DNA from 3 places in the Dactylosporangium maewongense genome. Region 2 is predicted to be linked to each of the others. Evidence: riboswitches for the same ligand, from Rfam matches in the RefSeq annotation. Region 2 holds a riboswitch; each other region holds the start of a gene.

Region 1 (3,944 bases), on a different contig from region 2:
GTTGGGAGAGCGACCCGAGTGGGGAGTTCACGTCCGAGCGACGTGCCGGCTCCGCGTCGCGCACCACCGGCACCACCGGCACCGCCCGTCCCGACCACACCGGCGACTGGGCCGCCGGCTTGGACCGCGGAGACAACGGCCGGGGCGGCGACGACTGGGCCAGTGGTTCGGGGCGCGGTGCTGACAACGGTCGGGGTGGCGGTGACTGGGCCGGTTCGGACCGCGGCGGTTCGGATCGCGGTGGGGACTGGGCTGGTGGGGCGGACCGGGGCGGGCTGAGTGGGCGCGGTGAGGACCGGGGCGGGCTGAGTGGGCGCGGTGAGGACCGGGGCGGGCTCGGTGGGCGCGGTGAAGACCGCGGCGGGCTGAGCGGGCGCGGTGAAGACCGCGGCGGGCTGAGTGGGCGCGGTGAGGACCGGGGCGGGCTCGGCGGGCGCGGCGAGGACGTCGAGCGGGCCGGGGACCGTGGCCGGGGGGAGCGGGGTGGGTTTGGCGGGGGTGTGCCGGGGCAGCGGCAGCGCGCGCGGGACATGGTGTTCGACGACGATGTGGCGCCGTTGGAGCTCAACCTCGACGAGGAGCCCAAGAATCCCGACCAGAAGTCACGGCGGTTCCTGCGCCGCGGCAAGTAGCGACGAACGCCGCAAGTAGCGACGAACAACCACACGAGGGGCGGATCCGGTCACACGAACCGGAGCCGCCCCTCGCGTGTTGTGGGGTCAGTGCCAGCCGGGCATCGGGTACGCGGACAGCAGCTCGCGGACCTCGGCGGCGATCGTGTCCAAGGCGTCGTCGTCGGACTTGATGGCGGCGTCGACGGCGCGGGAGATCCAGTCGGCGACCTGGGGCATCTGGGTCTCGGTGAGGCCGCGGGTGGTGAGGGCGGGCGTGCCGATGCGCAGGCCGGAGGGGTCGAAGGGCTTGCGGGTGTCGTACGGGACGGTGTTGTAGTTCGTCTCGATGCCGGCGCGGTCGAGGGCGCGGGCGGCGGGCTTGCCGCCGATGTTCTTGCCGGTGAGGTCGATCAGGATGAGGTGGTTGTCGGTGCCGCCGGAGACCAGGTCGAAGCCGCGCTCCAGCAGGGCGGCGGCGAGGGCGCGGGCGTTGGCGACGATCTGGTGGGCGTAGGTGCGGAACGACGGCTGGGCCGCCTCGCGGAGCGCGACGGCGATGCCCGCGGTCGTGTGGTTGTGCGGGCCGCCCTGCAGGCCGGGGAAGACGGCCTTGTCGATCGCCTTGGCGTACTCCGCGGTGGAGAGCAGCATCGCGCCGCGCGGGCCGCGGAGGGTCTTGTGGGTGGTGGTCGTGATGACGGAGGCGTGGCCGACGGGGGAGGGGTGCGCGCCGCCGGCGATGAGGCCCGCGATGTGCGCGACGTCGGCGACGAGGACCGCGCCGACCTCGCGGGCGATCTCGGCGAAGCGCGGGAAGTCGATGGTGCGGGGGATGGCCGTGCCGCCGGAGAAGATCAGCTTCGGGCGTTCCCGCAGGGCGATGTCGCGGACCTCGTCGAAGTCGATGAGGCCGTCGGACCGGCGGACCGTGTACTGCACGGGGCGGAACCACGCGCCGGTCGCCGAGACGGACCAGCCGTGGGTGAGGTGGCCACCCATCGGCAGGGCCATGCCCATGACGGTGTCGCCGGGGGCGGCCAGGGCCATGTAGACGGCGAGGTTCGCGGGGGAGCCGGAGTAGGGCTGCACGTTGGCGTGCTCGACGCCGAAGACCGACTTGGCGCGGGCGATCGCCAGCTCCTCGATCGGGTCGATGAAGCGCTGGCCCTCGTAGTACCGCTTGCCGGGGTAGCCCTCGGAGTACTTGTTGGTGAGGACGGTGCCGGTCGCTTCGAGGACGGCCTGGGAGACGTAGTTCTCCGAGGCGATCATCCGCAGCGTGTCGTGCTGCCGGGCGGCCTCGCGCTGGATCAGGTCCGCGAGGTCGGGGTCGGCCGAGGTGATCGACGGCAGGGCGGGAACATGCATGGGGCTTCCTCCCATACGGGTGACCGTGGCACCCAGGCGCGCGGTGCCAGCGATGCAGGAAGCTCCCCGGTGGTCGGTTCCACCTTGATGTGCGCCAGTCGCAGTACCACCGATGCTAGTGCACGACCGGGCGGAAACCCCGGGCCGATCCGATCGAACTGGCCCGGGGTGACGACCGTTACGGCACCTTGCGGTAGGCGCCGTCGCTGGCCGCGGTGGCCATCGACGCGTACGCGCGCAGCGCCGCCGAGACGGGTCGCTGCCGGTCCAGCGGCGTGTACGGCCGCTCGCGCTTCTCCTGCGCGACGCGGCGCGCGGTCAGCACGTCCTCGTCGACGACGAGGCTGATCGAGCGGTGCGGGATGTCGATCTCGATCCGGTCGCCGTCCTCGACGAGGGCGATGAGCCCGCCGCCGGCCGCCTCGGGCGAGATGTGACCGATGGAGAGGCCGGAGGTGCCGCCGGAGAAGCGGCCGTCGGTGATGAGCGCGCAGGCGCGCCCCAGGCCCCGCCCCTTCAGGAACGACGTCGGGTAGAGCATCTCCTGCATGCCCGGCCCGCCCTTCGGGCCCTCGTACCGGATGACCACCACGTCACCGAGGACGACCTCCTTGGCGAGGATGCCGTCCACCGCGGACTCCTGCGACTCGAAGACCCGTGCCGTGCCGTGGAAGACGAGGTTCTCCTCGGGCACGCCGGCGGTCTTGACGACGCAGCCGTCGGGGGCGATGTTGCCGAACAGGATCGCGAGGCCGCCGTCGGCGCTGTAGGCGTGCTCCTTGGAGCGGATGCAGCCCTCGGCGGCGTCGGTGTCGAGCGTCGCCCAGCGGTTGGACGTGGAGAACGGCTCAACGGTGCGGACCCCGCCGGGCGCGGCGTGGAAGAGCTCGAGCGCGGTTTCGGAAGCGTTCCCGGAACGGATGTCCCATTCGGCCAGCCAGCTGGACAGGTCGGGCGAGTGGACGCTGCGGACCCCATCCCGAAGCAGGCCCGCGCGGTTGAGCTCGCCGAGGATGGCGGGGATGCCGCCGGCGCGGTGGACGTCCTCCATGTGGTACTTGGGGCTGTTGGGCGCGACCTTCGACAGGCACGGCACCCGGCGGGAGATGCCGTCGATGTCGGCGACGCTGAAGTCGACCTCGGCCTCGCGGGCGGCCGCGAGCAGGTGCAGGACGGTGTTGGTGGACCCGCCCATGGCGACATCGAGGGCGACCGCGTTCTCGAACGCCTCGCGGGTGGCGATCGCGCGCGGCAGTACCGACGCGTCATCACCCTCGTAGTACTGCTTGCACAGCTCGACGACGAGCGAGCCGGCCCGCTCGAAGAGGGCCTTGCGGGCGCTGTGGGTGGCGAGGGTGGAGCCGTTGCCGGGCAGGGCGAGGCCGATCGCCTCGGTGAGGCAGTTCATCGAGTTGGCGGTGAACATGCCGGAGCAGGAGCCGCAGGTCGGGCAGGCGGAGCGCTCGATCTGGCCCAGCTGCTCGTCGGTGACCGCCTCGTTGGCGGAGGCGATCATCGCGTCGATGAGGTCGAGCTTGGCGTGCACGACGCCCTCGATCGCGACGGTCTTTCCGGCTTCCATGGGGCCGCCGGAGACGAAGACGGTGGGGATGTTGAGGCGGAGCGCGGCGAGCAGCATGCCGGGCGTGATCTTGTCGCAGTTGGAGATGCACACGAGCGCGTCGGCGCAGTGCGCCTGCACCATGTACTCGACGGCGTCGGCGATGAGCTCGCGGCTGGGCAGCGAGTAGAGCATCCCGCCGTGGCCCATGGCGATGCCGTCGTCGACGGCGATGGTGTTGAACTCCTTGGCGACCCCACCGGCCTCGGCGACCGCGTCCGCGACGATGATCCCGAGGTTGCGCAGGTGGACATGGCCCGGCACGAACTGCGTGAAGCTGTTGGCGATGGCGACGATGGGCTTACCGAAATCTGCGTCGGTCATGCCGGTGGCGCGCCAGA
Region 2 (3,944 bases):
GGCCGCTCGAAGACGCGGCCCCCGATGTTTCACGTGAAACGTCGCTCCGCGGCCGTCACGGCGTTGCGGAAGAGCATGGCGACCGTGGTGGGGCCGACCCCGCCGACGCGCGGCGTGATGGCGCCCGCGACCTCCGCGCACGACTCGTCCACGTCGGGCAGGAGCCGCCGGCCGGAGTACCGGACCCCGCCGCCGATGACTGTCGCGCCGGGCTTCACGTGCTCGGGCTGGATGATGCCCGGCACGCCGGCCGCGGCGATGAGGATGTCGGCCCGCTGCGTGTACCGCGGCCAGTCCGCGACGCCCGTGTGCACGACCGTCACGGCGGCGTTGGCGGTCGGCCGCTTCTGCGACAGGAGCATCGCCAGCGGACGGCCCAGCGTCGCGCCGCGCCCGAGGATGACGACCTCCCTGCCGCTGACCGGGATCTCGTAGTGCGCGAGGAGCGCCTCAATTCCGGCGGGCGTGCAGGGGAGCGGCCCGGGCATGCCCGCGGCAAGACGCCCGAGGTTCAGCGGGTGCATGCCGTCGACGTCCATGTCCGGATCGACCCGCTGCAACGCGACGTCGTAGTCAAGGTGCTGCGGCGTCGGGTACTGAATGAGCAACCCATGCACGTCGGGGTCAGCGTTGAACCGGTCGATGACCGCGTGCAGCGCCTCCTGCGTCGTGTCTGCCGGCAGGTGCTCGTGCGGCGACTCGAACCCGAGCTCCGCCGCCTGCCGCTGCTTGATGCGGATGTACCCCGCGCTCGCATCGTCATCGCCGACAAGGATGGTCGCCAGCGAGGGCACAACCCCCTGCGCGCGCAACGCCGCCACCCGCGTCGCAACGTCAGCCAGGATCTTCTCGGCGACAGGAGCGCCGGGCAGGAGAACAGCAGTGGTCGTGGACATACGACTCCCCGACGTGAGGACCCAGGCGGTCGACCCTCACAACTCGAGCTCCCCGATGGTCCGTCCCATCCCGGTGCCGCCAGTCGCGTCTGCCACCCATTGTCCCCGATCCCATCCCCTCCCGACCACGCGGGGACGAACCCCGACGAAGGAATGCAGGAACGCTTACAGCCGACACGCCCCACCCAAGACGCCATCACCAGCCCTCGTGACGCGCCGCCCGCCCCTGTACGGCCGTCAGTCGCAAGACCGGGCAGACAGGACCGCGTCGACTCCCGCAACGTGCGGACGACGCTTGTGGCGCCAGCCTGCATCGCACTCGGGACCAGCTGTGTGGGTCCGGCGCGGGCGGGGGCGACCGGCGCCCTTGGCATCCAGCAGTGTGGTGATCGAAGGCCGGTCCTGGTCGTGATGACGGCCAGAACACTCCTTCGATCAAGCGCCGGTACAGGGGTCAGCACTTCGACTGCTGCCCGCCAGGACTCGAAGGAACGGTCAGGACCCACGACCCGGACACGGGAAGGCAGCGCGGTGCTCGAACCAAGGAGCACGGCGCGTGGATGACGTTCGGACGCGATGCCGAGAGCAAGAGGGGCAGGCGGCCGACTTGGACGCAGGCGCAGGGCAGTTGCACAGACGCACCGGGCCCGCGGTACGAGGGTGCGGGATCTTCCCCTCGATACAGAGCGCGGCGCGCGGGCAGCGTGGGACACAACGCACTACGGGGAAGGCGACAACCCGGACGCGAAGGCGGTGACCGGCCACAGTGCAGTCGGCGCGAAGCTCGACTCGACCGAAAGCTAAAGCCGGGGCGCGCAGCACGGACGGGGACACAGACGCAGAGGACGGAACGTTCGCCAAGAGACGGGGCACGGAGCCGGGGGCGAGCAGTCGAAGTGCCGACCCCTGCATCATGTTGCCTCGGTCGGACAGGTGCGGACGTAGGGCACGAGCTCCGGAGGCGGGGCATGGTGCCACCGGACACGGGGGCGGGGCACGCGACACAGGCGCAAGGCACGGACACCAGAGCGCGGAAGCACGGGGCGCGCGAAGAACAGTGCGCGAGGGCACGGCGAGCAGCGACCGACTGGTGCGTGGAAGAGCGAGGCCCGTATGCGCCCCCGCGAGATGCGTGCGGGGGCGGACGCGGGGGACAAGGCACGGAGTCGGAAACGTGCGGGGGCGTGGGCGAGCAGAGCGGAGACGCGTCGGGTCAGGACGCATCGTGTAGAGAGGCAGACAGGTGGGTGTACGGAGGTGAGCCGCAAACGGAAAGCGGGGCGCCCCGTCATGGGGCGCCCCGCTTCGCGGTGGGCTTGGGTCAGGCGACCGGGCGGACCACGATCCGGCGGGCCGGCTCGACGCCCTCGGACTCGCTCTCCACGCCGGGGAGGGCGTTGATGACGTCGTGGACGCACTTGCGCTCGAAGGCGCTCATCGGCTCCAGGCGGACGGCCTCGCCGTACTCCTTCACCTTCTCGGCGGCGTTCTTGGCGATCGCGCCGAGCTCCTTGCGGCGCAAGGCCCGGTAGCCGCCGACGTCGAGGAGGAGACGGCTGGGGGAGCCCGTCTGCCGGAAGACCGCGAGGCGGCTCAGCTCCTGCAGTGCCTCGAGGGTGGCGCCGCGCTGGCCGACGAGTGCCTGGAGGCGGCGGCCGGAGCCGTCGCCGCCCTCGACGACCTCGACGACGGGGCGGCCGCTGACGACGAGCTCGTCGATGTCGCCGTCGTAGTCGAGGATGTCGAGGAGGCCTTCGACGTAGTCGGCCGCGATCTCGCTCTCCCGGAACAGGTCGGCCGCGGCACGGCCGTTGCTGCCGCCGGAAGCCTTCGCCGATTCGCCGTCGCTGGAGTCGGCGTCCTCGTCGGCCTCGTCCGTGTCGTCGGCGTCCTCGATCTCGTCGAGGTTGGCGTCCTGATCCGCAGCGTCGTCCTCGGTGCCGCGCGCGTCGAGATCACTGGTGGTGTCGGTCACGAAACTCATCTCCGCTTGTTTGGGGCGCCGAGGCGCCGTCACAGGTCGTCGGTGAGGGGTGGTGGTGCACAGGGAGCGCCGCTCGCCGGCCCGGGGAGGGGTGGGCCGGCGGGGTCGCATCAACCCGACTGCCGCTTCGCGGCGCCACCCTTCTTCGGGTTGATCGGCTTGGCGCCGGGCTTCGGGGCAAGGGCCTTGCCGTTGGCCTGGGCCTGCTTGGCGGCGGCCGCCGCGGCCTGCTGCGCCGCTGCCTCGTCCTTGGCCTTGCTGAGCATCGAGCGGAGGCCGCCGGCCGGCTTCGCCGCGGGGGCGCCGCCCTTGGTCAGCGAGGGGCCGCCCTTGCTCTTGTACGGGGTCGTGTTGGCGGTCGCGCTCGCCGGCGGCGGGTACTTGTGCAGAACCCAGTACTGCTGGCCGAGGGTGATCGCGTTGTTGGTGACCCAGTAGATGATGACGCCGATGGGGAAGTACCAGCCGGAGGTGAGGGTGAAGAACGGGATGCCGTAGAGCATGAACTTCTGGATCATGCGCTGCTGCGGGTCGCTGTTCCACCCGGTCTTCATAATCATCTGACGCTGGGTCAGGTAGGTCGTGGTGATCATCAGCGCGACGAGGATCGCGGCCACGATCTTCACGGTGGTCGAGTTGGCCTCGATCTTCGCGAGGTCGGCGGCGCTGCTGCTGAACTTGGCGACGATCGGGGCGTCGAAGAGCCGGGCGTCGACGGCGCCCATGAACTCGGGGATGCTCCAGCCGTACAGCTCCATCTGGTGGTTGGAGGTGCCGGGCTTCAGGTGGCGGAGCACGTGCAGGAGGCCGATGAAGACCGGGATCTGCAGGAACATCGGAAGGCAGCCCATGAGCGGGTTGACCTTCTCCTCCTGGTAGAGCTTCATGACCTCCTTCTGGAGGGTCTCCCGGTCGCCCTTGTGCTTCTCCTGCAGCTCCTTCATCTTCGGCTGGATCGCCTGCATCGCACGCTGCGACTTGATCTGCTTCACGAAGATCGGGAACAGCACGACCCGGACCGTGATCACCAGGAACACGATCGCGAGAACCCATTGCCAGTTGGT
Region 3 (3,944 bases), on a different contig from region 2:
CCGCCTCGACCACCGCGGCGCGCTCGTCGAGCCGGTCGCGCTGCGTGCGCAACCACCCCCGTAGCTCCAGCGCCCGCGCCTGCGGGGTGAGGTCGAGCAGGGCACCGATCTTCGCCAGCGGCAGCCCGAGCGACCGGAGCCTGGCGATCAGCCGGGCCCGGGGCAGCTGGTCCGGCCGGTAGTAGCGGTAGCCCGTCGCCGGGTCCACCTCGGCCGGGATGAGCAGCCCCTGCTCCGCGTACAGGCGCAGGGCCTTCGGCGACAGCCGCGAGGCCGCCCCGAACTGCCCTGCCAGCAGGTGCTTTCCGTCCACGCCCCCGAGTCTGCGGCCTTCCCTTGGGGCAAGGTCAAGGACCCGCCGCCGCGTCAGCCGATGTACGCGAGCGCGAAGCCGATCGTGGGGATGCCGAACAGGATCGACACCACGGCCATCTTCGTGATCGTCGGGCGGCGGGTCAGGACCGCGTAGGCGGCGAGCAGGACCGGTGTCATCAGCAGCTGCGGCACGAGCGTCGAGCGCGGCACCAGCACGTCCAGCCATGCCAGCAGCACGCAGAACGCCAGCGCCGCCGCCCACAGCGCGACGCCGAGCCGGTGCGCGGACCGTGGACCGAACCGCACGGCGAACGTCGTGTCGCCCGCGCCCGTGTCGGCGGCCAGGTCGGTGACGGTGGTCGGCACGTACAGAGCGGCGGCGAAGAGCAGGCCGATCAGCCCGAACTGCCACGGGAACTCCCACGGCGGCCGGGTGATCGCCCAGCCCGCGGCCGGCGACACGACCCCGACGACCAGCGCGTTGACCGCGACGTCCCAGCCGGGCCGGGTCTTCAGCCGCAGCGGCGGCACGCTGTACGCCCAGCCGAGCAGCAGCACCCCGGCGACGCCGAGCACGAACAGCGGACCCACGTACAGGGCGGCCGCGACGCAGGTGACCGCCAGCCACCGGTACCACACCCGCAATCGCCTGGCGGAGACCGCTCCGGTGACCAGTGGGGCCGTCGCCTTGCGCGGGTTGTCGCGGTCGCTGCGTAGGTCCTGCAGGTCGTTCTGGGCCAGCACCGCGCCCCAGATGAGCGGCCCGAGCACCAGCAGCGCCACGAGCGCGCGCCCCCGGTCGGCCGGCGCGGGCAGCCAGTTGTGACCCGCCAGCACCGTGCCGAGGTACGCCGGCACCCACGACACCGGCCAGAACCATGGCCGCGAGACCGCGACCAGTACCGCGGCCGGACGTTCCAACACCGCCGTCATACCCCGATCATCGTCCTCGATCCCTGTGTCCGCACTGAGAGCCGCGTCATGCCGGGGGCCGCCGTGCCTCCGGGCTCAATGGCAGAACAGCCGGATTCCCGTCCGGACGAGGGTGATGCCGCGGCGGTCGCACTCGGCGGACACGTCGGTGGAGCGGATCGAGTCGCCCGGTTCGGTGATGTACCGCGCGCCGTGCCGGGCGGCGTGCTCCACGTTGTCGGCGAAGGGCAGCGCCCCGTCGGAGACGAACGCGATCCCGTCCCTCCCGGCCAGCCAGGCCGCCCGGTTGTGGCGGGATTCAGCCGGTACGTGGCGGCCATGACCCCGTCGAGCGGACCCGCGGTCGCGGCCCCGGCGGGCGACACGTGTTTGAACGACGCCGCGACCGGCCCGCCGAGCGCGGCCGCCGCCTCCCGCACCAGCTGCCAGGCCCCGGCCGCGTCGAGCACGTTCACGAACGACGGCGCCCCGTGCAGGAACCGCAACGGCGGCCGCCCCGGGTCGAGCGATGTCATCTTCGCGGGTCGCTGGTGCGGGTTCATGCCATGGCGCAGGTCCACCGTGCCTCCGTTTCGCAGGACGTCTGCTTCCCGGAGGCGCCCAGGCGGACGGCGCCACACCCATCGATCCGGCCGGTCCCCGGTGGTGTCCACCCGCGCCAGTAGCGGCCACCCGCAGCCTACCGGCCCTCGGCGGTGCGTTGTCACGGGCGAACTCGCCAGAGGCGTGAGCGTGACCGCCTGCCCGAGCAACCCATTTCCGCGTGCTGTACGTGTCTATCGCGATGATGATGCGAATTCTGAGGCGCGGCCGGCGCCCGCACGACGACGAGTTCGTCGCGTACTACGCCGCCCGCGCCGGACACCTGAGAAACACCGCCTTCCTGCTGTGCGGGGACTGGCACCTCGCCGAGGACCTGACCCAGACTGTGTTCACGAAGCTGTACCGCGCGTGGGGCCGGATCGACCGGCACGACGTGCTCGACCAGTACGCGCGGCGGGTGCTGCTGCGGGCCTTCCTCGACGAGCGCCGGCGTCCGTGGCGGCGGGAACGCCCGACGCCCGACGACGAGGTGCTCGACGCGAGCGTCCCCGACCAGCGGGGCGTCGAGGACCGGCAGGTGCTCAAGCGGGCGCTGCTGCGCATCCCGAAAGGGCGGCGGGCGGTGCTGGTCCTGCGCTTCTGGGCGGACCTGTCGGTCGAGCAGGTCGCCGACGTGCTCGGCTGCTCCACCGGCACCGTGAAGAGCCAAACCGCCCGCGGCCTCGACAACCTGCGCGAGGTGCTCGGCGACACCCTCGAAGACCTCAGACCGACCAGCCCCGGAGGACTCCAGTGAACGACGTGAAGATGCTCTGCGACCTCGCCCTCGACGACGCGCCGCCGCTGCGTGAGGCGGAGCGGGTCCTCGCGGTCGCCGCCCGGGCCGCGAGGACCCGCGACCGGGTCGTCGCCGCCACCGCGGGTCTCGCCGGCGTGACGGTCGCGGCGGCCCTGGTCGCGCCCGCGCTGCTGCCGTCCCGCCCGACGGCCCCCGCGCCGTTCGTCGCCGTGCCCGCCGCGCAGCCCACCGCTTCTCAGGTCGCGTCCGCGGCGCCGGTACCGTCGGCGCAGGCGCTCCCGACGCACGACCGCGCCGTGTACGACCTGCTCGTCGCGGCCCTGCCGGCGGGGTACTCGGGACACACCCAGTACCCGTTCGCCGGTCCGAGCACGCCGGCGATGCGCCTGGACTCGCCGACCGGTTCGGCGCTCGTGGTGATGTCCGCCCACGTCGTCGTCTCGGACGGGCACGGGGAGGGCTACCTCGGCGCGTACCTGGCGCAGACCAGCGAGACCGTGCCGCCCGGCGGCCTGTGCGCCCTGCCTGACGCGGGCCGCGACTGCCGCATCGTCGACGTCGCCGGCGTGCCGGTCGTGGTCTGGCTGGAGGACCACGGCGACGGCGGCGACGTCATCGTCGCCCGCCGCTACCTGCAGGGCGGCCACTTCAGCGTGACCGCTCAGCGCACCGTCCCCGTCTACCCCCACGACACCGCCACCGACCGCAAACCCGCCCTGGACAAGGCGTTCCTCACCGCGGACCAGGTCGCGGCGCTGGCCGGCAACCCGGCGATGCTGCCCTGATGCCGTCCTAGCGAGGCAGACGCGTGGCGTCGGCGACCAGCCGGCGCCACGCCAGCTCCGCCGGCCTTCCCACGGCCTCGGCGCCGGTGCGGTCGCGCTCCCCGCAGCGCCGCCGGTCGTCGGTACAGTGGCGGCATGCTGCGGCGTGAAGGTGACGTGCTGCTGGCGCCGTGCGCCCAGTGCGGCGGCATCAGCCGGAGCTGGCCGGAGGAGTCCGTCATCTACGGGCGCATCGAGTCGTCCGTCTCGATGCAGTGCGACTGCGGGGCCGAGGGTGTGGCCTGCGACTGGGGTCCGCTTATCGGAATCGCCCGGGAGGCGTTCATCGCCCGCGTCGGGCTCGCCCGGGTGCACGCCGACCCCGAGGTCAACCGTCCGGTGCGGGTGCGGCTGCTCGCGGTGTTCCGCCGGGATGGGATGACGATCGCCGAGGCCGTCGACGCCTACGCGCGCCTGACGGGCGACGGCATCATCGACACCCCGGCCGTGACGCAGTTGCTCGCCGACCGGCTGGCCGCGGCGGGTGGGGCGGTCACGACAGCTGCGGGTACACCGTCCTGAGGTCGGCG

Evidence for each region. Region 2 has a riboswitch for ZMP and ZTP ahead of ABD332_RS39525 (bifunctional 5,10-methylenetetrahydrofolate dehydrogenase/5,10-methenyltetrahydrofolate cyclohydrolase). Riboswitches for the same ligand answer to the same signal wherever they lie in the genome.
Region 1: another riboswitch for ZMP and ZTP. It lies ahead of ABD332_RS38540 (serine hydroxymethyltransferase); the one in region 2 lies ahead of ABD332_RS39525 (bifunctional 5,10-methylenetetrahydrofolate dehydrogenase/5,10-methenyltetrahydrofolate cyclohydrolase).
Region 3: another riboswitch for ZMP and ZTP. It lies ahead of ABD332_RS60265 (hypothetical protein); the one in region 2 lies ahead of ABD332_RS39525 (bifunctional 5,10-methylenetetrahydrofolate dehydrogenase/5,10-methenyltetrahydrofolate cyclohydrolase).

The regions. Positions count from the first base shown of each region.
Region 1 is NZ_BAAAQD010000018.1:243,275-247,218, reverse strand. Features, by position in the region: gene ABD332_RS38545 (hypothetical protein) at 1-632, shown strand, start outside; gene ABD332_RS38540 (serine hydroxymethyltransferase) at 720-1,982, opposite strand; ZMP/ZTP riboswitch at 2,006-2,094, opposite strand; gene ilvD (dihydroxy-acid dehydratase) at 2,161-3,944, opposite strand, start outside.
Region 2 is NZ_BAAAQD010000019.1:187,803-191,746, reverse strand. Features, by position in the region: gene ABD332_RS39525 (bifunctional 5,10-methylenetetrahydrofolate dehydrogenase/5,10-methenyltetrahydrofolate cyclohydrolase) at 30-896, opposite strand; ZMP/ZTP riboswitch at 909-993, opposite strand; gene ABD332_RS39520 (Jag family protein) at 2,218-2,880, opposite strand; gene yidC (membrane protein insertase YidC) at 2,991-3,944, opposite strand, start outside.
Region 3 is NZ_BAAAQD010000026.1:109,306-113,249, forward strand. Features, by position in the region: gene ABD332_RS46190 (MerR family transcriptional regulator) at 1-313, opposite strand, end outside; gene ABD332_RS46195 (UbiA prenyltransferase family protein) at 367-1,248, opposite strand; gene ABD332_RS46200 (hypothetical protein) at 1,324-1,461, opposite strand; partial or broken gene ABD332_RS60265 (hypothetical protein) at 1,593-1,868, opposite strand; ZMP/ZTP riboswitch at 1,840-1,924, opposite strand; gene ABD332_RS46205 (SigE family RNA polymerase sigma factor) at 2,039-2,587, shown strand; gene ABD332_RS46210 (hypothetical protein) at 2,584-3,375, shown strand; gene ABD332_RS46215 (hypothetical protein) at 3,511-3,936, shown strand; gene ABD332_RS46220 (SDR family oxidoreductase) at 3,908-3,944, opposite strand, start outside.